DNA from 4 places in the Streptomyces sp. NPDC057486 genome. Region 4 is predicted to be linked to each of the others. Evidence: riboswitches for the same ligand, from Rfam matches in the RefSeq annotation. Region 4 holds a riboswitch; each other region holds the start of a gene.

Region 1 (8,272 bases), on a different contig from region 4:
AGTCCACTTTTTCGGTCTGCACTGACATGCTCGCCATCTCTTCTTGGGCCGTACGGTCGAGTCACGCGGGAGCGCCGGGGGGCGGCAGATGCCCGCCCCCCGGCGCGTGCGGTCAGCTCTTCTGCGAGAGACGCTTGTTGATCTCCGCCTCGACCGCCTTGGCGGCGTCGGCCGGGGACTTACCGTTCAGAACCGCGGTCATGTAGCTCTTGATCGGGTTCGGCGCGTTCTCGACTGCGGCCCACTCGGGAATGAGCGGGGTGGTGCCACCACCGGCGGCGGCCGGGGCCGCGGCCTCGGCGGCGCCGTTGCCGGTCAGGTTGGAGTTGAGCGACTCCTTGTTCGGGATGACGCCGTTCTCCTTGGCCAGCTGGCCCTCGAACTGGTCGGACAGGGCGAGCTTCAGGAACTCCTTGGCGAGGTCCTGCTTCTTGCTGCCCGCGGCGACCGCGAAGTTGGAGCCACCGAGGAAGACTCCCTCGGGCTTGTCGGCGGTCTCACCCGGGATGGTGAAGTAGCCGATGTCGCCCTCGATCTGCTTGTTGGCCGCGATGGCCGTGCCGGCCTCCCAGCCCATGCCGATGAAGGCACCGACCTTGCCCTTGGCGAAGACCTCGGCCTGCTGCGGGGTGGCCTCGTCCTTGTCCTTGGGGGCCTTGGAGTAGGACTGGTACTTCTTGTAGAGCTCCATGGCCGTGGCGACCTTGGGGTCGGAGAGGTTGGAGACGTACTTGTCGCCTTCCTTCTTCACGAGGTCCGCGCCCTGGCCGATGGTCAGGCCGTCGAAGAAGTACCAGTTCTGGCCGGGCATGTAGATCGGCTCGGCCTTGCCCTTCTTCTTGATGGCGTCGAGGTCCTTGAAGAACTCGTCGCGCGTCTTCGGGGTGTCCGTGATGCCGGCGTCGGCCCAGACCTTCTTGTTGTAGATGACGACGCGGTTGGCGAAGTACCACGGCGCGGCGTACTGCTTGCCGTCGAAGACCGAGGACTTGTTGAGCGCGTCGACCCAGTCGCCGCCGATCTCCTGCTTGAGGTCGCTCAGGTCGGCGAGGCCCCCGGTGGCCGCGTAGGCCGGGGTCTGGGTGTTGCCGACCTCGATGACGTCCGGCGGGGTCGACTCGGAGAGAGCCGTCGTGATCTTCTGCTGAATGCCGTCCCACTTCTGGGTCTGGAACTTCAGCGTGGCACCGGTCTTCTTCTGGAAGGCGGCGGTGAGGTCCTTGGTCCAGCCGGGAGGCGTGGAGCCGTCCATGGCCCAGACGGTCAGCGTCTGGCCCTTGTAGCTGTCGGGCCCGGTCTTCTTGCTGCTGTCGGTCTTGTCGTCCGAGCCACAGGCAGTGGCACCGGCCAAGAGAGCCACCACACCAATGGCCGCGATGAGTCCGCGCTTCACGACACCCTCCTCAGGGATGCAAGAGAATTCCCCCCACCACCCGAGATCGCCGTCCGTCGCACAATTGCATGCGCCGGGTACTGCCCGTGGGGCTGGGACCTGGTCTTTAATGGTTTAGACCAGTACCCGGAGCTTGGCCTAGACCTTTAGGGGTGTCAAGGGTGTATAAGAAGTGCACTCGCGTCCGTTATAGGACCGACACCTGAGGGAGGGCGACGAGCCGTGACCGGACCGTGCCACCATGTGAGCCGCGACAGACGGAGGAGCAGGTGACGGCAGCAACGCAGCAGTCGGGAAGGCGGGCCATGAGTGCCGAGGGCGGCAGTACGGAGAACGAGACGGGCGCGGGCACGCGCACCGCGCGGGTCCCGAAGTACTACCGGCTGAAGCGCCACCTCCTCGACATGACGGACACCATGCCGCCAGGCACCCCGGTGCCACCGGAGCGGACCCTGGCCGCCGAGTTCGACACCTCGCGCACGACCGTGCGCCAGGCGCTCCAGGAGCTGGTCGTCGAGGGCCGGCTGGAGCGCATCCAGGGCAAGGGCACGTTCGTGGCCAAGCCGAAGGTCTCCCAGGCCCTGCAGCTCACCTCGTACACCGAGGACATGCGCGCCCAGGGCCTGGAACCGACATCTCAACTACTGGACATCGGATATGTCACGGCCGACGACACCCTCGCCGGACTGCTCGACATCACCACCGGTGGCCGGGTGCTGCGGATCGAGCGGCTCCGCCTGGCCAGCGGTGAACCGATGGCCATCGAGACCACGCACCTCTCGGCCAAACGTTTTCCCGCGTTGCGTCGTTCGCTGGTGAAGTACACCTCCCTCTACACGGCACTGGCCGAGGTGTACGACGTACGGCTCGCGGAGGCCGAGGAGACGATCGAGACCTCGCTCGCCACCCCGCGCGAAGCCGGTCTGCTCGGTACGGACGTGGGCCTGCCGATGCTCATGCTGTCCCGTCACTCCCTGGACGGACAGGGCGAACCGGTCGAGTGGGTGCGGTCGGTGTACCGCGGCGACCGTTACAAGTTCGTGGCGCGTCTGAAGCGACCGACCGACTGAGGCCGCGGACCGGCTCCTGACCGAACAAACTGTTCAACCTCGAACAGAGCATCGGGAGTCGGTCCTCGGGCAGGCCCCCCTGGCGGTTTCGTGACACCGTTGCCGGACCGCAATGCGGACAGGGGGTGACTGTGGCCGGAACCCTCCCCTAGATTGCCTGCGCATTACAACAGGTGATCAGCGAGGGGACGGAGTCGCCGCATGACGGAAGAAACAGACGCGAAACCACCGACAGTCACTCCTGTGAGAGTGGTCATCGCCCTCTGCCTCGTCGCCCCGTTCGTGGCGATGCTCTGGGTGGGTTCGTACGCGAAGGTGGACCCCACCTTCATCGGTATCCCGTTCTTCTACTGGTACCAGATGGTCTGGGTGCTGATCTCCACGGCGCTCACGATGGTCGCGTACAAGCTCTGGCAGCGTGACCAGCGCGCCCGCAAGGGGGGTGCGTCGGCATGAAGGACGGCGTGAACGGCGTCGCGCTCGGCGTCTTCATCTTCTTCTTCCTGGCCGTCACGGTCATCGGCTTCATGGCCGCGCGCTGGCGCAAGGCCGAGAACGAGGCCAGCCTCGACGAATGGGGCCTGGGCGGCAGGTCGTTCGGCACCTGGGTCACCTGGTTCCTGCTCGGCGGCGACCTGTACACCGCGTACACCTTCGTCGCCGTACCCGCCGCGATCTACGCAGCCGGAGCGGCCGGCTTCTTCGCGGTCCCGTACACCATCCTCGTGTACCCGCTGATCTTCACCTTCCTGCCGCGGCTGTGGTCGGTGTCGCACAAGCACGGGTACGTCACCACCTCGGACTTCGTCCGCGGGCGCTTCGGATCGAAGGGCCTGTCGCTGGCGGTCGCCGTCACCGGCATCCTCGCCACGATGCCGTACATCGCGCTTCAGCTCGTCGGCATCCAGGCGGTGCTGGACGTGATGGGCGTCGGCGGCGGCGAGAACACCAACTGGTTCGTCAAGGACCTGCCGTTGCTGATCGCGTTCGCGGTGCTCGCCGCGTACACGTACTCCTCCGGGCTGCGTGCCCCCGCGCTGATCGCGTTCGTCAAGGACGGGCTGATCTACCTGGTCATCGCGGTGGCGATCATCTACATCCCGATCAAGCTGGGCGGCTTCGACGACATCTTCGCCAAGGCGGGCGACGCGTTCTCGCAGACCAACCCCGCAACCGGCAAACCGCGCGGCGCCCTGGCACCGGCCGAACCCGGCCAATGGGGCTACGCGACCCTGGCACTGGGGTCGGCGCTCGCCCTCTTCATGTACCCGCACTCGATCACGGCGACGCTCTCCAGCCGCAGCCGTGAGGTGATCCGGCGGAACACCACGATCCTGCCGCTGTACTCGCTGATGCTGGGCCTGCTGGCGTTGCTCGGCTTCATGGCGATCGCCGCCGGAGTCAAGGTGGAGAACGGACAGTTGGCGATCCCGCAGCTGTTCGAGAACATGTTCCCCGACTGGTTCGCCGGTGTGGCGTTCGCCGCGATCGGCATCGGCGCGCTGGTGCCCGCCGCGATCATGTCGATCGCCGCGGCGAACCTCTTCACCCGGAACATCTACAAGGACTTCCTGAAGCCCGACGCGACCGCGGCCCAGGAGACCAAGGTCTCCAAGCTGGTGTCGCTGCTGGTGAAGGTCGGCGCGCTCGCCTTCGTCCTCACCATGGACAAGACGGTCGCGATCAACTTCCAGCTGCTCGGCGGGATCTGGATCCTGCAGACGTTCCCGGCGCTGGTCGGCGGCCTGTTCACCCGGTGGTTCCACCGCTGGGCGCTGCTCGCGGGCTGGGCGGTCGGCATGGTGTACGGCACGCTCGCCGCGTACGGAGTGGCGAGCCCGACCCAGGCGCACTTCGGCGGATCCTCGAAGGAGATCCCGGGGATCGGCGAGATCGGCTACATCGGTCTGACGGCGTTCGTGCTGAACGCCGTGGTGACCGTGGTGCTGACGATCGTCCTGAACGCGGTGAAGGCCCCGGCGGGGGTCGACGAGACCTCCCCCGCGGACTACACGGCGGACGCGGGCGACCCGGGCGTCCGGGTGGAACTCCCGTCGGCCCGGCCCGAGTCGAGCCCGTCACCCGACGCGAGCCCGTCCGCCGGCTAGTTCCGGTCTCAGCACTGGTGCCGCGACCGGCGGCGTCCGCCCCATGAGGAGCGTCGTCCGGTGCGTGCGATCGCAGGGCGCCGGACGGGCTGCACCCCAGCCCGTCCGGTGCCGTCCCACCCGTACGGCACACTCCCGGCATGGACCTTTCGATCCGCCCGATCTCCCCGACGGAACACACCGCCCTCGGGGAGATCACCGCCCACGCCTACCTCGACGACGGCCTGCTCGACCTCGGCGCCGACGACCCGTATCTCGAAACGCTCCGGGACGTCCCCCGTCGCGTCGCCGAGGCCGACGTGCTCGTCGCCGTCGGTGCCGACGGCACGCTCCTCGGCGGAGTCACCTACGCGCCGCCCGGCAATCCGTGGGCCGACATCGCCCGCCCCGACGAGGCCGAGTTCCGGATGCTCGCGGTCGCACGGAAGGCACGCGGCCACGGGGCGGGCGAGGCGCTCGTGCGGGCCTGTATCGACCGGGCACGGGCCACGGAGGGCGTCGCGCGGCTCGTCCTGTCCACCCAGCCGACCATGCTCGGCGCCCACCGGATCTACCATCGACTCGGCTTCGTACGCACGCCGGAACGGGACTGGGATCCCGTCGAAGGCCTCTCGCTCCTCACCTACAGCCTGAGCCTCTGAACCGATGCGACACAACATGTGGGGGCCGCCTCATCGGGCGGCCCCCACATGTATGCTCGTGCTCGCTGTCGCCGCAGGGAAATCCGGTGTGAATCCGGAACTGTCCCGCAACGGTGTATTCGGTGCCCTTTTGCGCACCCTGAAAGTCCGAGGACCTGCCGACAGCGCGTCCGGCTCGACCGATCCGGACGCCCAGACGTCCGGGCCTCGCGGATGGGCCGGTGGACGCCGCACGCAGGGCTGCCCTCCTTCTTCGGGCATGCCTCCGCGCGGCTGCCCCGCTCCCCCGCCGGCCCAGAGCCGAGCGAGGGAGAGCACCACGTGACCATCGCGCCAGCCGATCCGGCTTCAGTCGCCGAGTCCGCGGGAACCACGAACGACGGACCCGGGACCGCACTGCTGCGGACCCTGACCGACCTCACTGCCGATCTGCCCGACACCGACCCCGGCCGCGTCGCCGCCGCCGCGCTGCGCGGCCGCAACGCCGCGTCGGACGAGGCGGAGTTGCGCGCGCTGGCCACCGAGGCCGCCGCGGGTCTGATCGCCGAGGACCCCGCGTACTCCCGGCTCGCCGCCCGCCTCCTGACCCGCACCATCGCGGACGAGGCGGCCGGTCAGGGCGCGCTGTCGTTCTCCGCCTCGGTCGCCGTCGGCCACCGCGAGGGTCTGATCGCGGACCGCACGGCCGCTTTCGTGGCACTCCACGCGGCGCGGCTCGACGCGCTGGTCGAGCAGTCCCTCGCCGACGGCGCCGACGACCGGTTCGGCTACTTCGGGCTGCGGACGCTGCACAGCCGTTATCTCCTGCGCCACCCGCTCACCCGCCAGGTCATCGAGACGCCGCAGCACTTCATGCTGCGCGTCGCCGCCGGTCTCGCCGAGGACGAGTCGGTACGCGCACTGGACGAGGTCGCCTCGCTGTACGGCCTGATGAGCCGCCTCGACTACCTCCCCTCCTCCCCCACGCTCTTCAACTCCGGCACCCGGCACCCGCAGATGTCCTCCTGCTATCTGCTGGACTCGCCGCTGGACGAACTCGACTCGATCTACGACCGCTACCACCAGGTGGCACGGCTCTCCAAGCACGCGGGCGGCATCGGCCTGTCGTACTCCCGCATCCGCGCCCGCGGCTCGCTGATCCGCGGTACCAATGGGCACTCCAACGGCATCGTGCCGTTCCTGAAGACGCTCGACGCCTCGGTCGCCGCAGTGAACCAGGGCGGCCGCCGCAAGGGCGCCGCCGCCGTCTACCTGGAGACGTGGCACGCGGACATCGAGGAATTCCTGGAGCTGCGCGACAACACGGGCGAGGACCAGCGGCGTACGCACAACCTCAACCTGGCGCACTGGATCCCTGACGAGTTCATGCGCCGGGTCGACGCGGACGGCGACTGGTCGCTGTTCTCCCCCGCCGACGTGCCGGAACTGGTCGACCTGTGGGGCGACGAGTTCGACGCCGCGTACCGGGCCGCCGAGGCCAAGGGCCTGGCCCGCAAGTCGATGCCCGCGCGTGAGCTGTACGGCCGGATGATGCGGACGCTCGCGCAGACAGGTCAGGGCTGGATGACGTTCAAGGACGCCTCCAACCGGACGGCCAATCAGACGGCGGAGCCGGGTCGCGTCGTCCACTCGTCGAACCTGTGCACCGAGATCCTCGAAGTCACCGACGACGGCGAGACCGCCGTCTGCAACCTCGGTTCGGTCAACCTCGGTTCGTTCGTGGCCGACGGCGACATCGACTGGGAGCGGCTGGACGCCACCGTCCGTACCGCCGTGACGTTCCTCGACCGGGTCGTCGACATCAACTTCTACCCGAGCGAGCAGGCCGGCCGCTCCAACGCCCGCTGGCGTCCGGTGGGGCTGGGCGCGATGGGGCTCCAGGACGTCTTCTTCCGGCTGCGGCTGCCGTTCGACTCCCCCGAGGCCCGCGCGCTCTCCACGAAGATCTCCGAGCGGATCATGCTCGCCGCGTACGAGGCGTCCTGCGACCTCGCCGAGCGTTCCGGTCCGCTGCCCGCCTGGTCCGAGACGCGCGCCGCCCGCGGCGTGCTGCACCCCGACCACTACGACACCGAGCTGAGCTGGCCCGAGCGCTGGGAAGCGCTGCGCGCCCGGATCGCACGGACCGGCATGCGCAACTCGCTGCTGCTCGCCATCGCTCCGACCGCCACGATCGCCTCGATCGCCGGGGTGTACGAGTGCATCGAGCCGCAGGTCTCCAACCTCTTCAAGCGCGAAACCCTCAGCGGTGAGTTCCTCCAGGTCAACGCCTATCTGGTGAACGAGCTGAAGCAGTTGGGCGTGTGGGACGCGCGGACCCGCGAGGCGCTGCGCGAGGCGAGCGGCTCGGTGCAGGGCTTCGCCTGGATCCCGGAGGACGTACGGGCGCTGTACCGCACGGCGTGGGAGATCCCTCAGCGCGGTCTGATCGACATGGCGGCGGCGCGTACGCCGTTCCTGGACCAGAGCCAGTCGCTGAACCTGTTCCTGGAGACGCCGACGATCGGCAAGCTCTCCTCGATGTACGCCTACGCCTGGAAGCAGGGGCTGAAGACGACGTACTACCTGCGCTCACGTCCGGCCACCCGGATCGCGCGGGCGGCATCGGGCCAGGCCACGGTCGCCGCTGCCCTTCCCGTCCAGCAGGCTTCGGCTCCCGACGCGGACGCGATCGCCTGTTCCCTCGAAAACCCCGAGTCCTGCGAGGCCTGCCAGTAATGAGCTCAACCGACAAGAATCTGCTCGACCCGGGCTTCGAACTGACCCTGCGGCCCATGCGCTACCCGGACTTCTACGAGCGCTACCGCGACGCGATCAAGAACACCTGGACGGTCGAGGAGGTCGACCTCCACTCCGACGTCGCCGATCTCGCCAAGCTGACACCCGCCGAGCAGCACATGATCGGCCGGCTCGTCGCGTTCTTCGCGACCGGCGACTCGATCGTGTCGAACAACCTCGTACTGACCCTGTACAAGCACATCAACTCCCCGGAAGCGCGGCTGTATCTGTCGCGACAGCTCTTCGAGGAGGCCGTGCACGTCCAGTTCTATCTGACGCTGC
Region 2 (3,775 bases), on a different contig from region 4:
GCGAAGCGTTTTTCCGCCTCTCACCAGTAGTGGCGGCGTCCACCGATCCCGTGGCCGACAGCACCGAGAATCCAGAGGACCGCACCGATCAGCACGAGTGCGACGCCGATGGTCCACAAGAAGGAAATTCCGGCCACCATGCCGAGCACGAGCAAAATGACTCCGAGGACGATCATTGCGTCCCCCAATCTTTCAGGGCCACCTTCGAGTATGCGCCGGAGGGCATGTCCCGCGTGGTGGACGACCGCGCTGGCCCGTAGTGCCGTCCAAGGCCGGGAATCCCTGGCCGGGACCGCAGCGGATCACACGGGACAGCCGGGGTTCGGGGCCGACGAGGCGGTCCGACGGGCCCTCTCGACCACGCGCGATCCGGTCCGGCGAACCGCTACGCGACCCGCCTCTCCGGCTGCTGTTCCTCTTCCTCGTCGGGCAGCTTCACGTCGCTCACCAGGATGTTGACCTCCACGACCTCCAGACCGGTCATCCGCTCGATGGCGGCGATCACTTCGGTCCGGACGTCGCCCGTGAGCTCGACGATCGAGTACCCGTATTCGACGATGATCGACAGGTCGACCGCCGCCTGGACCTCGCCGACCTCGACCTTGACACCGCTGGTGACGGACTGACCTCCCGCTCCGGGAACCCGCTCCCGCACGGCCCCCATGCCGCGGGCGAATCCCCCTCCCATGCCCTGGACTCCGGGCACATCCCGGGCCGCCAGCCCGGCGATCTTCGCCACCACGCCGTCGGCGATCGTGGTTCGGCCCCGCGACCCGGGTTCCGTTCGGCGGTTTCCGCCGTGCGGTCCCGCTTCGTGCGTGGCCTCTGATTGCGAGCGGGTGGTTTCGGGCCGCTTCACCTGTGTTTGATCGGTCATGGTCGGTCGCCCTTCCGAAGAGACGGTGGGTTCGAACGCCTTGGCCATTTTACGTACCATTTGTCCACATTGCTCGAGCGGTACGGGTGTGTGGGCGGACCCACCGGCGGGCCCGCGCGGAGATGTGCTGTGACCTGACGCAACGGACGGGGTGGACGGTCCGGCGGTGCGAAGGACGACGCCGGGTCACGGGGCGACGGTTCCGGTGCTCAGGGACCGCCCGCAGCGCAGGTTCCAGCGGCCGGACCGGCCGGTGAGCTCGGTCAGCGTCAACGGGGCGACATCCAGCCGCCAGAACGCCTGCGGCGGAAGACCCAGCGCATGCACGATCGCAGCGCGCACCACTGCGGGTTCGACCACGGCGATCACGCGGCCGTCACCGGTGCCGTCCCGATGCAACGAGTCCAGCCAGCCGCCTACCCGCGTACACAGGTCCAGCAGCGACTCACCGCCGTGCGGTGCCGCCGAAGGGCCGGACAGCCAGTCCGAGACCGCCTCCGGCTCGGCCTCGCTCACCTCGGCCAGCCGCTGCCCGGTCCAGCGCCCCAAGTCCCAGCCACGGAGGGGTGGTTCGGGGTCGGACCGCAGCCCCAGCGCCTCGGCGGTCCCGGCGCACCGTTCGTCCGCGCCGTGCACCCGGCGGCCGGCGGCAGGCACCGCGTCCGCGGCCGCACGCGCCCGCCGGACACCGGACGCGTCGAGCGGGGCGTCACCGTCGAAACGGGCTTCGCGCAGCGCCGCATTGAGCGCCGGTGAGATCAACATCACCTGTATCGTCAACACCGGTGTCAACTCCCTGAACTGTGGACTCTCGGGTAAGCACACCATGGCCTCCGGGCCTTCCGGCCCCGCGGATGGCGCCATGGCGGCGGGTGCCCGCAGGCGGTATGGTCGCGACGAGCATGACGACGGTGTGATGGAAGTCCGGTGAGAATCCGGCACGGTCGCGCCACTGTGAACCCGTACCTGTACGGGAAGTCAGACCCGGCACTGTCGTCTCAGGCACCACGATCGGGACGCGTGTTCCCTCAGGAGGTTCTGCCATGGCACAGACTGCTGCCCCCGCAAGCGTCGCAACACCCGCTATCACCCCCATCTCGCTGAAGGCCATTGCCCCGTGGGCGGTCTTCTTCGGCATCCTCATGCTCGTCCTCCTGTACTTCGTCGGCGCCGAGCAGGGTGCCACCGCCCTCATTTCCGGCGAAGGTGTCCACGAGTGGGTTCACGACGGTCGCCACCTGCTCGGTTTCCCCTGCCACTGACACGCTGCGCACCTCAGGGGAACCCTCATGAACTCCATATCCGTCAGAGCCCTGCTCGTCCGCGGCATGCTGGCCGGACTTGTCGCGGGCGCGCTCGCTCTTGCCGTCGCCTACTTCCTCGGTGAGTCCCGGGTGGACGCGGCGATCGCCCTCGAAGAGGCTCACAGCCACGACCACGGCGGCGGCGAGGAGCTCGTCAGCCGCACCATGCAGTCCACCGCGGGTCTCGCCACCGGTGTCCTGGTCTTCGGCGTGGCTGTCGGCGGCATCGCCGCGCTGGTCTTCTGCTACGCCCTCGGCCGCATCGGCAGGTTCGGCCCGAGGGCCACGGCCGCATTGATCGCGTTCGGCGCCCTGCTGACCGTGTATGTCGTGCCGTTCCTCAAGTACCCGGCCAATCCGCCGGCTGTCGGAAACCCCGACACGATCGGCCAACGCACCACCCTGTTCTTCCTGATGGTCGCCCTCAGCGTGCTGCTGGCCGTCGCTGCCGTCATCTTCGGCAAGCGGCTGGCTCCCCGCCTCGGCAACTGGAACGCGTCCATCGCGGCGTCCGCCGCCTATGTGCTCGTCATCGGGCTGGCCTACGCCTTCCTGCCCTCGTTCAACGAGGTCGGAAAGGACTTCCCGGCGAGTCTGCTGTGGGAGTTCCGCCTCGCCACTCTCGCCGTTCAGGCCACGCTGTGGACCACTTTCGGTCTGGTCTTCGGCTATCTGACCGAGCGACTGCTGGTGCCGAAGACCGGTGCGGTGACGTCCGGGGGCGGTACCTCGTCCCATGCGGCCGCCGCTGCGGGCTGAGGCGCCGGCCGACTCGTCGGCCGTATGACGGCAGAACCCGCCGGAGCGTCCCGGCGGGTTCTGTCCCTTATACGGCGTCCGTCGCGGCGGTGGCTTCAGCCACGTACGTCACCTCTGTCGTGTCCGGCGCCTCCGGCGTGTCCGACCATTCGATGAGGAAGTACTTCACCCGGTCGTCCGCCCGGACGAAACGCATGCCTGCCGCCACCATGACGCGATGGGACGCGATGTTGTCGAGGTCGGCATCGCCGTTCACGGCGGCGATGCCCTCGTCGCGGGCGAACTCCAGCAGCGCCCGCAGCGCCTCGGAGGCGTACCCCTTGCCGCGCGCCGCAGGGGTCAGACCGTAGCCGATCGTCACCTGCCCCTCCGCGTTCGGAGCGCCGTGAAAACCCACTCCGCCTATGGCGTGTCCGTCCTGGCGGAGGCGGATCTCGTAGGCGCCGAACGGCTGGGGGTTGCCGGAGTCGGCGCAATGCTCCAAGAAATGCCTGGCCCCGGCCTTGTCGCCGTCGGTGGGGTACTCCGGTGCCCACAGGGCACCCGGCCCCGGACGGTGGGCCACTACGTTTTCCGCCTCGGCGGGACTCAACGGGTGGAGTACGAGTCGAGGTGTCACAAGATCTCCCATGACCCGTCGGACTATCACGACGGCGAGCTTCGGCGCACCGGAATTATCGGAATTTTTGCTGCCTGCAGGGGTGGGCAGCAGTGCCTTGACCCTCGCGCAGTGGGCGGAGCATCACGTGGCGGCCTTCCGCTGACATGGGCCCCGGTCGACGCAGCCGCCACCTCCCGGGCCGACGCACGTGGACACGGTCCGTCCGCAGCGGTG
Region 3 (8,272 bases), on a different contig from region 4:
GCGTGCTGGTCGACCACGGCGACCCGCTGCGCGACGGTGCGCCGGCCGAGCGCTGCGAGCGGTTCGCCGTCGAGCGTCACCACGCCCGCCGCCGGCACGAGGACCCCCGCGAGCACCCGCAGCAGCGTGGACTTGCCCGACCCGTTGGGACCGAGGAGTCCGACGGTCGCGCCGGGCGGGGGGACGAGGCAGACCCCGTCGAGGACGAGACGGCCCCCCGCCTCCCGGGAGACCCGCTGGGCGCACAGACCTGCGGCGGTGCCGTTGGATGTCATGTGGTCCTCCGGGTGCGGTACAGGACCAGAACGAACGCGGGTACGCCGATGAGGGCGGTGACGACGCCCACCGGCACCTCCTGCGGGTCGAGGACGGTCCGGGCGAGCGTGTCGACCCAGACCAGGAACACCGCCCCGGCCAGCGCGGTGACCGGTAGCAGCCGCCGGTGCCCGGAGCCGCTGAGCGCCCGGGCGGCATGGGGCAGCACCAGTCCGACGAAGCCGATGGCGCCCGCCGAGCTGACGAGCGCGGCGGTCAGCAGCGCGGTCGTGCAGAGCAGCAGGATCCGGGCGCGGCCGACGTCGACCCCCAGTGCGGCGGCCGCGTCCTGACCGAAGGCGAAGGCGTCGAGCGTACGGGCGTGGCCCAGACAGATCAGCAGGGTCACGACGAGCACGGTGAAGCAGACCCACACATCGGTCCAGCCGACCCCGCTGAGCGAGCCGAGCAACCAGAACAGCACACCTCGGGTCTGCTCGGCGTCGGCCGAGGTCATCACCACGAAGGAGGTCAGTGCGGAGAACAACTGCATGGCCGCGACGCCGGAGAGGACGACCCGGTCCGTCGTACCGCCGAGGGTGTGGCTGAGCAGCAGCACCAGGGCGAACGAGCAGAGCGCCCCGACGAATGCCCCGGTCGAGACCGACACCGCTCCCCCGCCCACCCCGAGCACGACGACCACGACCGCGCCCGTCGACGCCCCGGAGGAGACGCCGAGGACGAACGGGTCGGCGAGCGGGTTGCGGAGCAGGGACTGCATGACCGTGCCGCACACCGCGAGCCCGGCGCCGCACACGGCGGCGAGCAGAGTACGGGGCATGCGCAGGTTCCAGATGATGCCGTCCCGGATCGGGGTGAGCCGCGAGCCGCCCACCCCGAGATGGGCGGCCACCGCGGACCAGACGTCGGCGACGGAGATCCGGGCCGGGCCGATGGTGACGGCGACGGCGACGGACAGCGCGAGCAGGGCGACGCCCGCGGCCCACAGCACACCGTCGCGCAGCCCCCGCGCGCCGGCGGCCCTGCGGTGCGTATCGGTTCCGGGTGCCTGCTCCGTACGTACCGCTGCGCCCCGTTCGGTGTCCGTCACCCGGCGAGCCCGAACGTCCGCAGCCCGGCGGCGACCTGTTCCAGACCCTCGACCGTCCGGATGGACGGGTTCATGGCCTGGCCGCTGAGGAGCACGTACCTCTTGTGCTTGACGGCGTCCATCTTCTTCGTCGCGGGATTGGACTCCAGGAACTCGATCTTCTTCGCGGCGCTCTCGGCGGTCTGTGCCTTGCGCGTCAGATCGCCGATGACCAGGACGTCGGGGTTGCGGTCGGCGACGGTCTCCCAGCTGATCTGCGGCCATTCCTCATGGGTGTCGTCGAAGACGTTCTTCGCTCCGAGCTCCCTGGTGATGACGCCGGGTGCGCCGCAGCAGCCCGCCAGGTACGGGGCCTTGGAGTCGGAGAACCAGTAGAGGAGGGTGGCGTCGGACGCGTCGATGCCGTCGGTGGCCGTCTTCACCCGCTCCCGCAGCCGGGCGACGAGCTCGTCTCCGCGCTGCTGGACGCCGAACACCGCAGCCAGGTCGCGCACTTCGCCGTAGACGCTGTCCATGGTCAGTGCTTCGGTACGCGCTCCGTCGCCGCCGCCGCTGTTGTCCTTGCCGGTGCAGTCGGCGGGCGACACGTAGGTGGGGACACCGAGCTCCTCGAACTGTTCCCGGGGGGCGACGCCGCCCTTGGCGAGGGTCGATTCGAACGAGGCGCTGACGAAGTCGGGTTCCTGGTCGAGGACCTTCTCCGACGACGGCCGGTTCTCCGAGAGGCGTGGCACCTTCGCGTTGGCCTTCTCCAGCCCCTTCATCACCGGGTCGGTCCAGGTGGCTGTGGCCGCCAGCCGATCGGCGAGGCCGAGGGAGAGCAGGATCTCCGTCGATCCCTGGTCGACGGAGACGGCGTGGTGCGGTGCGGCTGCGACGGTGACGGTGCGACCGCAGTTCCTGAGCGTCACCGGATAGCCTTCGCCACCGGCCGACTTGGCTGCAGAGTTGTCGGTCCCTCCGCCGCACGCGGTCAGCAGGAGAAGTGCCGCCGCGATCAGGGCGGCGGCGCGGACAGGGCTGGCTATGGACGGCACGGAGTCCCTCTGCGTCTCAGGGCTCATGCGCGGAGCCCGGTGTACGGAGTGCTGCCGCCCGGTACCGGGCGGCAGGTGCCAGCAGGTCTTCGGACTCGGGTTCCTTCGGACGGGACGCCTTCCCAGGACATCCGTGGACGTCCCAGTGGCCGTGGCCCCGCCCGTCCCCCTCACCGCTGCGCGTCAGCTCCGGATTCGCACCGGATTCCCTGACCCCTACGTGGAGTTTGACTGGCTTCGGCAAGCTATCACGCTGCCCCGCGCGGCTGGTCGGCGGTGTGGTGGGGCCGCAGGCGCCCCGGCCGTCCCGGCCCGGCCCGCTCCCCCATGCCTACGGGCGCTGGAGGGCGACCACAGCATTGTGGCCGCCGAACCCGAAGGAGTGGCTCACGGCGCGCCGGACGGGCCGCCGGCGAGGCTGTTCGGTGACGCAGTCGATGTCGAACTCGGGCGCCGGGGCGTCCAGGTTGGCGATCGGCGGAACGACGCCGCGTTGCAGCGTGAGGATCGTCAGCCCCGCCTCGATGGCTCCGGCAGCCCCCATGCAGTGGCCCAGTACCCCCTTGGGGGCGGTGACGGGTGGCCGGTGCGGGTAGGCCCCGCTGATGAGAGCGGCTTCGGTGGCGTCGCCCAGCGGTGTCGACGTGCCGTGCGCGTTGACGTGTTCGACGTCCTCGGCCTCCCAGTCCGCGTCGCGCAGCGCGGCCTCGACCGCGGCCCGGGCGACGGCGCCGGACGGATGCGGACTGGTGGGATGGTGGGCGTCGGTGGTGGCGCCCGTCCCGACGAGCAGCGCCCGCGGGACCGCTGCCCGGGCCCGTGCGTCGTCCGCCCGTTCCAGCACCATGACGGCGGCACCCTCGCCCATGACGAGACCGGCGCGGTCGGCCGCGAACGGCCGGCAGAGGCGGGCCAGGTCACCGTCCCTCGTCGCGGCGGCACCGGACCGGGCGAATCCGGTCATGGCGACCGGGAAGACGATCGACTCGGTGGCTCCGGCGATCGCGAGGTCGCACTGCCCGGTGACCAGCAGGTCCCGGGCGACGGAGAGCGCGGTGACCCCGGACGAACAGGCGGTGCACGGCGCCAGGCTGGGACCGGTCGCCCCCATCCGGATGGCGATCTCCGCAGCGGGCATGTTCGGAATGGTGAGGAGGATCCCCGCCGGTGAAGTGGCCTCCGGTCCGCGCCGGTCGAGGGCGACGGCCTGTTCGGTCAGGCCCGCGGAGCCTCCACTGCTGGTGCCGACGACCACGGCGACCCGGCTGCCGTCCCAGTCGGCCGGGTCCAGTCCGGCGTCCGCGACCGCTTCCCGCGCGGCGAGGACGGCGAACTTGACGTACCTCCCCATCCGGAAGGCCGCACGGCCGCCGACCGCCTCGTCCAGATCGATGCCGGAGACCGTGCAGGCGAAGTCGATCGCACAGCCTTCGAGCTCGGGGACGGTGCGGGCCGGTGAGACCCCGGCGCACACCCCGTCCCAGGTGGTGTCGGTGTCGTTGCCGACCGGGGTGATCATCCCCAGACCGGTGACGGCGACGGCAGGCCTGTTCATCGGGCGTTGCTCATCGCGGGATCGCCGCTCACCGCAGCATCGATGAACGTCGTGATGTCGGCGAGAGTGGCGTCCTTGTAGAGCTTGTCGGAGTCGGCCTCGACCCCCAGCGCCTCCTTGATGATGACGGCGAACTCGGCGACGGCGAGGGAGTCCATCTCCAGGCTGTCCATCGTGGAACCCGGAAGGATCTCGGCGGCGGGCACCTTGAAGGTGTTCGTGAGAACGTCGGTGATCTTGGGGTGAATCGCGCTCATGATCTTCCTCTTCGCTAGGTCGTACAGGTCGCGCACGTCATGCAGGTTCTGCCGATGCCCGGGACGGCGGAACGCACGGTCCCGACGCCGATGTAACTGACTCACGATGTGCCGGTTACGCCTTGCGGCGAACCGATTCGCCAACGATCATCCGCGGCTTCGTGCAGCACCGGGAAAGGACGGATGCGGTGCCCCGGTACACCGGCGGAACGGCCCGGACTCCGAGGGCCCCGACCGCGTCCCGTACCCGGCACAGCTGCCCGGCGGTTCGCACGCCCGAAGCCTTCACCGCTCCCCCTGCGCCCCCGTGGTGTTCCAGGACGCCTCCGGATCGTCGTACGCATCGACGTAGTCGGCGCCTGCGATGGGCCAGTCCGCGAACAGCTCGTCCGGCAGTGCGAAGGACTCGATCAGGGTGGGCAGATGCCCGGCGACGGCGGCGATGAGCTGCTCGACGGCGTCCGGCAGGGCATTGACCTGATCAATCGTCAGATGGCCTGCGGCGAGCAGGTCGCCACTGTTGCGGGCCACCCACTGAAGGGCGAACAGCCGCTCCAGCTCGGCCAGCCTCTCGCGGCCAGGGCCTTCGGGCAGTTCCGCGACCGCCTCCGCGTACGCCTCGGCCGCCTGTCGGCGGGCGTGCGCCTCGACGCCCCGCAGGGCGGGCCCGGACGCCGCGTTCCACCGCGCCAACGGATCACCGTGCGGTGCGCCGCTCATCCGCTCCCTGGCGCGGGCGAACCAGATGACCTCCACCTGCGCATGCAGCCACTCCAGGAACCGGGGGTCCGCGAGCTCTCCGGTGGCTCGGCCCGAGGTGCCACCGTCCTCGGCCGGTGAGGCGGCGAAGAGCATTTCCGCGGCGGCCTTGGCGTGGATGGCCAGGTTGTCGCCCTCGGCGGTGATCACCGCCTCCGCGCCGGTGATCAGCTCGGTCATGCCGTTGTTCTCCAACAGCCCCTGCGCTCCGCACCGTTCGCGGCATTCGACGACAACGACACGGGCCTGCCAGGTGATCCACCCCTTCGCGACGGCGACCAGCCGCTCCGCCTCGGCCCGTCCCGTCTCCGTGCCGGTCCCGAGCTGTTCCTCCCAGCGGTCGAGGGCCCTGCGGTGCAGAAGGCTCATCGCGAACACCGTGGCCATGGCCTCGGCGAGCGGGCCGTGATGGCTGCGGTGGGCGATCACCCGCACCCGTTCCGTCGCGCGTGGCCCGGAGATGTACCGATGGCCTCCGTAGCGCACGGCGACGGCGAGCGTCGCGCGCGCGGAGCCGACCGCACAGGCGCTCATGGAAATCTTGCCGACCGTGACGCGTGCGATCGACGTGAGGAAGCGACGCCTGCGGTTGGGCAGGACGCTGCTGAACTCCCCGTCGTCGCCGATCCGTCCGTGCTCACCGCCGAGCAGTGCGTCACGCCCCACGAAGACCCGGTCGAAGGAGGTCAGACAGTGGTCGACGGGGCTGCCCAGGCGCGCCGGAAGCCTGCGGACGCGTACCCCCGGGAGAGTGTCCGTGTCGTCGGTGAGCGGCACCAGGAAGAGAAAGACCCCGTGGTCGGCGCCGTCGGCGAGCAGGCGCGCCGCGACCAGTCCTGACTTGGGGCCGCCGGCCGGGCTGGTGTTGGGCATGAACTTCTGTGCCCCGGAGTGCGGGGTGTGCAGCACGAACCCGTCGCGTACGCGGTCGTACGTCGCCGTGGTCTCGACGGCCGCCGCGTCGTTTCCGTGCGCCACCTCCGTACAGAGGAAGGTGCCGATGCGCCGCAACCGGAGGAAGTCCGACAGGTCACGGGGGCTCTCGCCGGCGTGGTCGAGGAGGCTGCCGAGGAAGAGGTTGTAGTGGATGCCCGCAACGGTGGTGAGCGCCGGATCGACCGGGCCGAGCCACTCGTGCAGGGCGGCGAGGGCGCGTGGGTCGACAGCGGGCCCGGCCGCGCTGTCGAGCGCGCTGTTGAGGATCCTCAGCCGTTCGTACGTCAGGGCGAGACGCTCGTCGGGACCGCCACCGACCGGGCGGCGGAACGGTTCCGTTGAGATCAGCCGCCGCCAGGAGCCGTGCTCCTGAAGGAAGTTGCCGCCGTAGATGACGCCCCTCAACACGTCAGCAAGGGTGTGGCCGGTGGTGCCGTCGATCGTTGCGGTCATGAACTGGAGAACGATGCAGGAGCGGCAAGGACACAACCCTTGCCGCTCCCATCGGGACCTGTGGGCGCCTCGACCGGTCAGGCGCGCTGGAAGGCGAGAGCGACGTTGTGTCCGCCGAAGCCGAAGGAGTGGCTGACGGCGCGCTCGACGGACTGCCGGCGCGGCTCCTTGGTCACGCAGTCGAGCGCGAACCCGACCGGCGGCGCATCCAGGTTGGCGATCGGCGGCACGATGCCCTGCTCCAGGGTCAGTACGGTCGCCACCGCCTCGATCGCCCCGGAGGCGGCGAGGGTGTGTCCGACCACGCCCTTCGGGGCGGTGACCGAGGGCCGGTGCGGGAAGAGCCGGGAGATGAGCGCGGTCTCCATCGCGTCGTTCAACGGAGTCGACGTGCCGTGCGCGTTGATGTGGTCGACCTCGCGGGGCGCCCAGCCCGCCTCGCGCAGCGCCGCCTCGACCGCCCGCTGCGCACCGCGCCCGTCGGGTGTCGGGGCAGTGGGGTGGTGGGCATCCGTACTGGAACCCACGCCGGTCAGCAGCGCCCGTGGGTGTCGGCCGCGGGCGCACGCGTCAGCGGTCCGCTCCAGCACGAGCACGGCGGCACCCTCCCCGATGACGAACCCGTCCCGGTCCATGGCGAACGGCCGCGACGCGCCCGCCGGATCACCGGTCCGGGTGGACAGCGCCCCCATCTTCGCGAAGGCCGCCACCACGAGCGGGGTCAGCGCGGACTCCGAACCTCCCGCCACGACCACATCGCATCGGCCCCTCGTCAGCAGGTCACGGGCGACCGCGATCGCGGTCGCCCCGGACGCGCAGGCGGTGGCGGGCGCCAGACTGGGGCCCTGGGCACGCAGCTCGATGGCGAGCTCCCCGGCCGCCGCGTTCGGAATCATCATCGGCACCAGGAGCGGGGAGACGGCCCCAGGTCCTGCGCCGTCGAGCTTGCGAAGGTTGTCGACCAGGACGGACACACCGCCCACACCGACGCCGAGCACCACGCCGACCCTGCTCGCGTCCCAGTCCCCCGGCGAGAGTCCGGCGTCCGCGACGGCCTGCCGGGCGGCGATCAGCGCCAGCTTCACGAACCGCGCCATCCGCCACACCGAGCGTCCGCCCACCGCCGCGTCCAGGTCGAGTCCGTCGACCGGGCAGGCGAAGTCGACCGACAGCCCAGCCAGTTCGTCACAGCGCCGCGCAACGGAGTGTCCCGCGCACAGCCCTGCCCAGAAGGCGTGTTCATCGGCGCCCGCAGGGGTCACCAGCCCCACTCCCGTCACTGCGACCCCGGTGTCAGCCTGCGTCATGTGCCATTCCTTCCGTCGCCCTCTGTGCGTGGTCCGTACGGGCTCCCGGCCGGCGAAGTACGGCGGATCCCCGAGGTCGGACCACCCCCGGAGGCGGTGAGTCCGCGTACCGCTGCCCGCCCCGTGTCCGGCCGCACGCCCGGCGTCGAGTACGCATCCCCCGTCACTCGCTGCTCCGACATCCCGCAACCGATCGGGCCCGCCGGCTGGCGAACGGCCGTCACCGCGGTGAGGATGCGTTCACTGGGCCAAATGGGGGCGCGAGGAACTCGGGGCACCACCGGCTCACGCCTGGCGCGCCCCCTGTTCCTCCGTACGGAGCAACTCGCCGTGCTGCCCGCACGCACAGGGCGTCCCCTGGGGACATGGCAGCAGCGGACCACGACGAGTCACAGCACCCCTCGGCCGACGCCGATCTGGACGCGCTGCATGCGCGGGTGACGGAGCTGGAAGCGCGCATGCCCGTGCGGTCCCGGCCCCGGATCCGGATCCGTTCGTTCTTCGCTGTGCTGCTGATCCTCGTCGTGGCCGTCCTCACGCCGCTGAGCGCCGTTGCCGCCTGGGCCAAGAACGACGTCGGCGACACCGACCGCTACGTGGCG
Region 4 (8,272 bases):
ATCGGCCGAGCAACTGCTCGCTCTCCCCGCCCTGGCTGCCGTCGACCCAGAACGCGTAGTTGTTCGACGTGTCGATGAAGGTGCCGCCGGCCTCGGCGTACCGGTCGAGGATGGCGAAGGATGTCGCCTCGTCGGTGGCTGTGCCCATCAGCATGGCACCGAGGCTGAGCACGCTGACCTCGCGGCGGCTCTTCGGGTCCGTGCCGATCGTGCGGTACCGCATGTCTGTCCCCTCCCAACAGCCCGTCTCGGGTGCGGGCGTTGATGACCGGGAGTCTGTATGTTCGAGCACACTCGATGTCAATCCCGCTTCCCACCGGCGCTGGTGCTGCGACCGGAAGGGTTCACCGGCTCGCACTGGCGACGCAAGAGCGGCGTCGCACACAGCGGGGTCCGAGGGATGTCAGCCCGCCCCATGGGCCGGGGCGGCCCGGACTCCTATGTTCCGGCAGCAGTCCGTACGTCCGCGCGTCCGCACGTTCCGAACAGGGAGGCCCCCGTGCGCCCATCCATCCTGCGACGCCTGCTCCGGAGCATCGCGTCCACCGCTGTCCTCGGTGTCGTCGCGGCGACACCGAGCACCGCGGCCGCAGCCCCGCCCGCCGCTGCCGCCGGTGGCCTCCAGCAGGTCACCGGCTTCGGCTCGAACCCCGGCAATCTGCAGATGTACGAGTACGCCCCCGCCGGTCTGCCCACGGGCGCCCCCCTCGTGATCGCCCTGCACGGCTGCACGCAGACGGCGAACGACTACTACACCAACTCGGGCTGGCCGAAATACGCCGACCTGTGGAAGTTCGCCGTGGTCTTCCCGCAGACCACCTCCGCGAACAACTCACTCTCCTGCTTCGGCTGGTTCGATCCGGCCGAGGACACCAGGGGCAAGGGCGAGGCCGCCTCCATCGTGCAGATGGTGGAGCACGCGAAGCAGCAGTACGGCTCGGACGGCCGCCGGGTGTACGTCACCGGGCTCTCGGCGGGCGGCGGAATGACCGCCGATCTGCTGGCCGCCTACCCGGACGTGTTCGCGGGCGGGTCCGTGGCCTCCGGTCTGCCCGCCCAGTGCGCAACCAGCCAGGCGGCCGCTTCCGGCTGCCAGACCGGCCCGCAGAAGCTGACCCCGGCCCAGTGGGGCGACAAGGTCCGCGGCTCCTACCCCGGCTACTCGGGTCCGTGGCCGCGCGTGGCCATCTGGCAGGGCACGTCCGACTACACGGTGTATCCCGCCAATGCCACCGCCCTGCGTGACCAGTGGACCGATGTCTGGGGCATCGGTCAGACCCCCTCCAGCACCACCACCCTGCCCGGGAACACCACCCGGAGCGTCTACAACGACGCCTCCGGGCAGCCGGCCGTGGAGACGTACTCCGTCTCAGGCATGGGCCACGGCTTGGCCGTCTCCCCGGGCTCCGGAACCGATCAGTGCGGGAGGACCGCCGCATACTTCCTGAGCTCGATCTGCTCGACCTACCACACGGGCGTCTTCTGGGGGCTGGACCAGGGCTCACCGGGCGGTGGCGGCGAGGACCCACTGCCTGCGCCCTCCGGCCTGACGGTCACCGGTGTCACCGGGACCAGCGCCTCGCTGTCCTGGGACGCCGTCGCGGGAGCCTCCTCGTACGCCGTCTACCGCGACGGCAGCAAGGTCGCCCAGCCCACGTCGACGGCGTTCACCGACACGGGGCTGTCCGCCGGGACCGCGTACCGCTACACGGTGGCCGCGGTCGACGCCTCGGGCGCGGTCGGCGGGGTCTCGTCCCAGGTGACGGCGACCACGACCTCGGGAGCGACCGGCACCTGCTACACGGCGACCAATTACGCGCAGGTGGCGGCGGGCAGGGCGCACACGACCGGCGGCTACGTGTACGCCAACGGCTCGGAGCAGAACATGGGGCTGTACAACGTGTTCGTCACGCACACCCTGCGGGAGTCACCGGCGGGCTGGTTCGTCATCGCCGACACCGGCTGTACCGCCTGAGGGTCCGGGAGCTCCGCGGTGCAGCCCGGGGGCTGTGCCGGGCTGCACCTCGCGCCTGTCGGCCAGTTGTTGATGGCGAACCAACTGGCTTACCCGACCGTCAGTCCTCCGGCGGGAAGACCACCTCGCCCGAATCGGCCAGCGTCAGCGTGATCGCTTCGACGGGACATCCTTCCGCCGCCGCGAGCACCCGCTCGTTGGCATCGGTCTCCGGATCGCCCGGGTGGGACTGCCGGGCGGAGTCCAGCCGGAAGCCGTCCGGAGCGTGGTTCACGCACATCCCGGAGCCGATGCAGACGCTCCGGTCGACCTCCACATGCCAGCGGTCCCCCATCACCCCTCCTGCGGGCCGGGCTGCGCGGGCCGGTACCCGGCGGGCAGATGGATCATCTTGTGCTCGAAGTACTCGCCGTACCCCTCGGGTCCGAACTCCCGCCCCAGGCCGGAGTTCTTGTAGCCGCCGAACGGCCCGAGCATGTCGAGACTGAAGGTGTTCACGCTGTACGTGCCCGTCCTCACCCGGCGGGCGACGTCGATGCCTCGCTCGGTGTCGGCGGTCCAGACACTGCCGCTGAGCCCGTACTCGGAGTCGTTGGCGATCTTCACCGCCTCCGCCTCGTCGCCGTACGGCAGCAGGCAGACGACCGGCCCGAAGATCTCCTCGCGGGCGATGCGCATGGAGTTGTCGACGGATCCGAAGAGAGTCGGCTCGACGTACCAGCCGCGCTCCTGGGAGGCCGGACGGCCGCCGCCCGTAAGGATCTTGGCGCCTTCCTCCTGGCCGATCCGGATGTAGTCGAGGGAGCGCTGCTGCTGGCGCCGCGCGACCAGGGGGCCGAGTTCGGTGGCGGGGTCGAGCGGGTCGCCGACCTTCAGCGCACCCGCCGCGGCGGCGAACGCCTCGGCGATCTCGTCGTAGCGGGAATGCGGGACGAGGATGCGGGTCTGGGCGACGCACGCCTGGCCGTTGATCATCCAGGCGAACGGGACGATGCCCGCGACGGCCGTGTCCAGATCGGCGTCGGGAAGGATGACAGCGGCGGACTTGCCACCGAGCTCCAGGGTGACACCGGTGAGGTTCCGTGAGGCGACCTCCATGACCCGACGGCCCGCCGCGACCGAGCCGGTGAACGACACCTTGTCGACGCCCGGATGGCCGACCAGGTACTCGCTCACCTCGCGGTCCGCCGGAAGGATCGACAGCACCCCTTCGGGGAGCCCGGCCTCGGCGGCGATCTCGGCCAGGATGTAGGCGTCCAGGGGTGATTCGGGCGAGACCTTGAGCACGGCGGAGCAGCCTGCCAGGAGCGCGGGCGCGAGCTTGGCGGCGGCGGTGAACTGCGGGACATTCCACGGCACGACGGCCGCGACCACCCCGACCGGCTCCCGGCGCACCAGCAGCGGCCCGAGGACGCCGTCGCGGCGCTCCTCGTACGGGAAGGTGCCGGCGACGGTGATCGCCGCGTCCCACACCATCATCGCGGCGAGCGCCTGCACCATCACGCTGGAGCTGTACGGAGTTCCGTTCTCGGAGCTGATGACGCGGGCGATCTCCTCGTAGCGAACGGCGAACGCGTCCTTGATCCGCGTGATCACCTCGATCCGCTCGTTCAGGGACGCGCGCGGCCAGGGTCCTTCGTCGAAGGCCCGGCGGGCGGCGGCGACAGCCCGGTCCACATCCGCTTCACAGGCGTGCGGCACCCGGCCGATGACCTGCTCGGTGTGGGGCGATATCACCTGGATGACGTCCTGGCCGAGCGGATCGACCAACTCCCCGCCGATGAACAGTTTTCCGTGTTCCACAAGCTCGGTCATGGCTGCTGCCTCCCGCGACCCGGCACGTACCGACTCCACACCCGATGTCATATCTGACTCTGTGTCAGAACTGATACCAGTTCCAGTTCCAGGAGTCCACGCCCCGGACAGGGCCACTGCAACACCCCTGCAGGGATGGTCGACTTGGGCTACTAATGAAACAAGTTCTCGTTACAGTGGGGGTGGCACAGCGCGGCCAGGGGCCGACGCGAGAGATGGGGAGCCCATGACACAGGTGACCGAGCACGGCGGCGGCGTGTGGTCCATCAAGGTCCCGATCCCGGACAACCCGCTCGGCCACACCCTGGTGCATGTCCTCGACACCGATCGCGGGCCGGTCCTCGTCGACACCGGCTGGGACGACCCCGACGCCTGGGACACCCTGGCCGCCGGAGTCGCCGCCGTGGGTGTGGACATCGCCGGCATCCACGGCGTGGTCATCACCCACCACCATCCCGACCACCACGGACTCTCCGGACAGGTCCGCGAGGCGTCGGGGGCGTGGATCGCGATGCATGCCGCGGACACGGCGATCGTGCGCCGTACCCGTGAGTCCGAACCGGGCACCTGGCTGACCTACCTGGCGGCGAAGCTCGCCGCGGCCGGCGCACCCGAGGAGCACCTCGCCCCGCTGCGCGCCGCCCGCACGGGCGGCCGGATGCGCACGCTCCCCGGACTGCGCGCCGCCCTTCCGGACCGCGAGATCGTCCCCGGCGAGCTGCTCGACCTCGCGGGCCGGCGGCTCCGGGCGATCTGGACGCCGGGCCACACCCCCGGCCATGTCTGCCTGCACCTGGAGGAGGACCATCCGGCCGATCTGCCCGGCCGCGGCCGCCTCTTCTCCGGCGACCATCTGCTGCCCGGGATCAGCCCCCACATCGGGCTGTACGAAGACCCGGACGACGCGGCGGTCACCGACCCCCTGGGCGACTACCTGGACTCACTGGAGCGCATCGGCCGGCTCGGGGTCGCCGAGGTGCTGCCCGCCCACCAGCACGCGTTCACGGACGCGGCGGGGCGCGTACGGGAACTCCTCGACCATCACGAGGAGCGGCTGACCGGACTGCTCGCTCTGCTCGCCACCCCGTTGACGCCGTGGCAACTGGCCGAGCGGATGGAGTGGAACCGGCCCTGGGAACAGATCCCGTACGGCTCGCGGAACATCGCCGTCTCCGAGGCGGAGGCCCATGTGCGCCGGCTGGTGAAGCTGGGGCGCGCGGAGGCGGTGCCGGGCAGCGGGCCGGTGACGTACGTCGCGGTGTGAGGCGGCCCTCCGCCCGGAAGGGGCGGGCTATGCCCCGGTAGAATGTGCGAGTCGTCATCATGCCCGTTCAGGGGGAAGCCGGTGCAAATCCGGCACTGACCACGCAACCGTGAGCCGCCGACACAGCGGTGAGTCGGGCTGCCCTGTCCGCGGTCGTGACCGGCTCGCGTCACCGGAACCCCGGTGACCGGCACCGTCGAGGAATACGGGGCCGGAGCCTGGTGCCTGTGTGTGCCTGTGCCCGGTTCCCCACAGGAGAGGCCCAGCCCGCCATGACCGTACGCCGCAGCGCAGCAGCGCTCGCCGCCACCGCCACCGTGCTCTGTGCGGCCGCTGCCCCGGCCGCGGTCGCGGCGCCGTCTCCCTCCCCCACCCCGTCCGTCGCGCTGCCCTCCGGGCTGTACGGCACCAAGGACCCGACGTACGACGGGGTCTGGCGGCAGTCGCTGGCGTTCCTCGCCCAGCGCATCGAGGGGGTCGTGCCCGCGACGAAGTCGGTGGACTGGCTGATCGCCCAGCAGTGCGCGAACGGCGCCTACGCCTCGTACCGCGCCGATGTCTCCAAGCCGTGCGACGCCAAGACCATGCTGGACACCAATGCGACCGCCGCCGCGGTGCAGGCGCTGGCGGAAATCGGCGGGCACGGCGACATCGTCAACAACGGCGTCCGCTGGCTGAAGTCCATCCAGAACGAGGACGGCGGCTGGGGCTACAACCCGGGCTCCCCCAGCGACGCCAACTCCACCTCCGTCGTGATCGGCGCGCTGGCCCGGCAGGGCCAGCGGATCGGCGACATGACGAATCCGGGCGGCAAAACCCCGTACGACGCGCTGCTCGCGCTCGCGATCCCGTGCGGCGACAAGGACGGCGGCGCGTTCGCGTACCAGCCCGACAAGGCCGGGAAGCTCGCCGCGAACGCGGATGCCACCGCGGCCGCCGTACTCGGCTCGATGGGCAAGGGACTGGCCGCCGGGGACAACGCCGCGGTCGAGGGCAAGCCGCCGGCCTGCGGGACGAGCGACGTCGTCAAGCCGGAGCAGGCCGCCCGGAACGGCGCCTTCTACCTCGCGGACGCCCTCGCGAAGAACGGCAACCACCTGAACCTGCCGCCGATGCCGGGCGCCGACGACACCACCCCGCAGCCCGACGTCGGCAACACCGCGGACGCGGTCGTCGCCCTGGCCTCGGCCGGCCACAAGAACAAGGCGGCCGGCGCGGTCGGCTGGCTGCAGAAGAACTCCAGGAGCTGGGCCGAGGAGGGCGGCCCCGCCGCCTACGCCCAGCTGGTCCTGGCCGCGCACGCGACCGGCGCCGACGCCCACGACTTCGGCGGCGTCGACCTGATCCGGGAGCTGAACGCGAGCGGACCCGCGCCCGCCGCCGTCATCACGCCCAGTGAGACCCCGGACGACTTCTCGGCCGAGGCCGGCACCAGCGACGACGCCGGTCTCGGGGTGTGGTGGCTGGTCGGTATCGGCCTCGCCGCCGGTGCGGGCATCGGCTTCCTGATCAGCAGCCGCCGGAAGCCCCAGCAGCCGTGAACCGAGCGGGAAATCGTGCGGGGAATGCGTTCGGCGGACGGGTGGCCGTCGCGCTGCTGCTGGTGCTCGGCGCCGCTCTGACCGTGCTCGGCGCGGGCACCGCCCATGCGGCCGGCTACCGCTACTGGTCGTTCTGGGAGGGCAAGGGGTCCGGCTGGGCCTATGCCACCCAGGGCCCCTCGCTCGTCCGGCCCGCCGACGGGTCAGTGCAGGGCTTCCGGTTCTCCGTGAGCGAGGACTCCCAGGACTCGGCGAAGCCGCGCCGCACCCCCGACTTCGCGACCGTCTGCGCGGACACCCCCGCCAAGGGCGGCACCAAGCGCGTCGCGCTCGTCATCGACCCCGGCGCGCCGGCGGACGCCCCGGCCGGGGAGACACCGCCCGCGCTGCGCACCGCCTGCGCGCAGGTGGCCCCCGGGGCGAGCACCGCCGAGGCGCTCGCCTCGGTGGCCAAGCCGCTGCGCTACAACAGCGATGCCCTGCTCTGCGCGATCTCCGGCTACCCCGCCTCGGGGTGCGGCGAGCAGGTCTCCGGCGGCGGGCACACGGCGTCCGCCTCTCCCTCGTCCACCCACCCCGGGAACGGGCGCAGCGGTCCGTCCACCGGGGTGCTCGTCGGGCTCGGTGCCGTCCTGCTGCTCGGCATCGCCGCCGTCCTGCAGGCCCGCCGCCGACGCGGATGACCGCCTCCCCGGGCGCCGCCCGGCTCAGCCATGCACTGCGGGCGCCCGCAGCGACCCGCAGCAATGCCCTGCCCGCCGGGGCCTGGTGGCTGTGGGCGCTCGGGCTGGCCACCGCCGCGTCCCGGACCAGCAATCCGCTGCTGCTCGGACTGCTGGTGGGCGTGGCCGGGTATGTCGTGGCGGCGCGCCGGACGGACGCGCCGTGGGCGCGTTCGTACGGGGCGTTCATCAAGATCGGGCTGTTCGTCGTCGCCGTTCGGCTGCTGTTCTCCGTCTTCCTCGGCTCGCCGATCCCCGGTACGCACCTGGTGTTCACTCTCCCCGAAGTCCCGCTGCCGGACTGGGCGCAGGGCGTCAGGATCGGCGGCCGGGTCACCGCCGAGCAGCTGCTCTTCGCGCTGTACGACGGGGCGAAGCTGGCCACGTTGCTGATCTGCGTCGGCGCGGCGAACGCGCTCGCCAACCCGGCCCGGCTGCTGAAGTCGCTGCCGGGTGCGCTGTACGAGGCGGGAGTCGCCGTCGTGGTCGCGATGACGTTCGCGCCGAACATGGTCGCCGATGTGGCGCGCCTGCGCACCGCACGCCGGCTGCGGGGCCGCCCGACCGGGGGCATCCGGGCCGTTCTGCAGATCGGACTGCCGGTGCTGGAGGGTGCGCTGGAGCGGTCGGTGGCGGTGGCGGCGTCGATGGACGCGCGCGGGTACGGGCGTACGGCGCAGGTCCCGCCCGCCGTCCGGCACACCACGAACGTCCTCACCCTCGGCGGTCTGCTGGGGGTCTGCGCGGGTACCTACGGCCTGCTGGCCTCGCAGGGTGCGGTCTTCGGGCTGCCGCTGCTGCTCGCCGGGCTCGTCGCCGCTGCGGCCGGGCTGCGGCTCGGCGGCGCCCGCTCGGTCCGTACCCGCTACCGGCCCGACCGGTGGGGTGTGCGGGCCTGGCTGGTGGCGGGGTCGGGTGCGGTGGTCGCGGCGGCGATGATCCTGGCGGGCAGCGT

What was found. Region 4 has a riboswitch for cobalamin ahead of ACFU6I_RS02115 (prenyltransferase/squalene oxidase repeat-containing protein). Riboswitches for the same ligand answer to the same signal wherever they lie in the genome.
Region 1: another riboswitch for cobalamin. It lies ahead of ACFU6I_RS35860 (ribonucleoside-diphosphate reductase subunit alpha); the one in region 4 lies ahead of ACFU6I_RS02115 (prenyltransferase/squalene oxidase repeat-containing protein).
Region 2: another riboswitch for cobalamin. It lies ahead of ACFU6I_RS48065 (CbtB-domain containing protein); the one in region 4 lies ahead of ACFU6I_RS02115 (prenyltransferase/squalene oxidase repeat-containing protein).
Region 3: another riboswitch for cobalamin. It lies ahead of ACFU6I_RS34935 (ABC transporter substrate-binding protein); the one in region 4 lies ahead of ACFU6I_RS02115 (prenyltransferase/squalene oxidase repeat-containing protein).

What each region holds. Positions count from the first base shown of each region.
Region 1 covers NZ_JBHVEE010000111.1:18,610-26,881, reverse strand. The annotation lists gene ACFU6I_RS35890 (carbohydrate ABC transporter permease) at 1-28, opposite strand, end outside; gene ACFU6I_RS35885 (extracellular solute-binding protein) at 113-1,393, opposite strand; gene ACFU6I_RS35880 (GntR family transcriptional regulator) at 1,699-2,463, shown strand; gene ACFU6I_RS35875 (DUF3311 domain-containing protein) at 2,665-2,919, shown strand; gene mctP (monocarboxylate uptake permease MctP) at 2,916-4,571, shown strand; gene ACFU6I_RS35865 (GNAT family N-acetyltransferase) at 4,712-5,212, shown strand; cobalamin riboswitch at 5,252-5,390, shown strand; gene ACFU6I_RS35860 (ribonucleoside-diphosphate reductase subunit alpha) at 5,534-7,930, shown strand; gene ACFU6I_RS35855 (ribonucleotide-diphosphate reductase subunit beta) at 7,930-8,272, shown strand, end outside.
Region 2 covers NZ_JBHVEE010000277.1:78-3,852, reverse strand. The annotation lists gene ACFU6I_RS48080 (DUF6131 family protein) at 21-176, opposite strand; gene ACFU6I_RS48075 (Asp23/Gls24 family envelope stress response protein) at 386-877, opposite strand; gene ACFU6I_RS48070 (histidine phosphatase family protein) at 1,064-1,642, opposite strand; adenosylcobalamin (AdoCbl) riboswitch at 1,769-1,917, shown strand; gene ACFU6I_RS48065 (CbtB-domain containing protein) at 1,921-2,139, shown strand; gene ACFU6I_RS48060 (CbtA family protein) at 2,167-2,940, shown strand; gene ACFU6I_RS48055 (GNAT family N-acetyltransferase) at 3,008-3,571, opposite strand.
Region 3 covers NZ_JBHVEE010000105.1:24,847-33,118, reverse strand. The annotation lists gene ACFU6I_RS34945 (ABC transporter ATP-binding protein) at 1-275, opposite strand, end outside; gene ACFU6I_RS34940 (FecCD family ABC transporter permease) at 272-1,366, opposite strand; gene ACFU6I_RS34935 (ABC transporter substrate-binding protein) at 1,363-2,430, opposite strand; cobalamin riboswitch at 2,466-2,654, opposite strand; gene ACFU6I_RS34930 (beta-ketoacyl-[acyl-carrier-protein] synthase family protein) at 2,735-3,958, opposite strand; gene ACFU6I_RS34925 (acyl carrier protein) at 3,955-4,215, opposite strand; gene ACFU6I_RS34920 (acyl-CoA dehydrogenase) at 4,501-6,363, opposite strand; gene ACFU6I_RS34915 (beta-ketoacyl-[acyl-carrier-protein] synthase family protein) at 6,441-7,670, opposite strand; gene ACFU6I_RS34910 (hypothetical protein) at 8,036-8,272, shown strand, end outside.
Region 4 covers NZ_JBHVEE010000002.1:113,527-121,798, reverse strand. The annotation lists gene ACFU6I_RS02140 (aldo/keto reductase) at 1-223, opposite strand, end outside; gene ACFU6I_RS02135 (PHB depolymerase family esterase) at 500-1,975, shown strand; gene ACFU6I_RS02130 (ferredoxin) at 2,076-2,309, opposite strand; gene ACFU6I_RS02125 (aldehyde dehydrogenase) at 2,309-3,790, opposite strand; gene ACFU6I_RS02120 (MBL fold metallo-hydrolase) at 4,017-5,054, shown strand; cobalamin riboswitch at 5,086-5,220, shown strand; gene ACFU6I_RS02115 (prenyltransferase/squalene oxidase repeat-containing protein) at 5,327-6,595, shown strand; gene ACFU6I_RS02110 (SCO2322 family protein) at 6,637-7,278, shown strand; gene ACFU6I_RS02105 (energy-coupling factor transporter transmembrane protein EcfT) at 7,275-8,272, shown strand, end outside.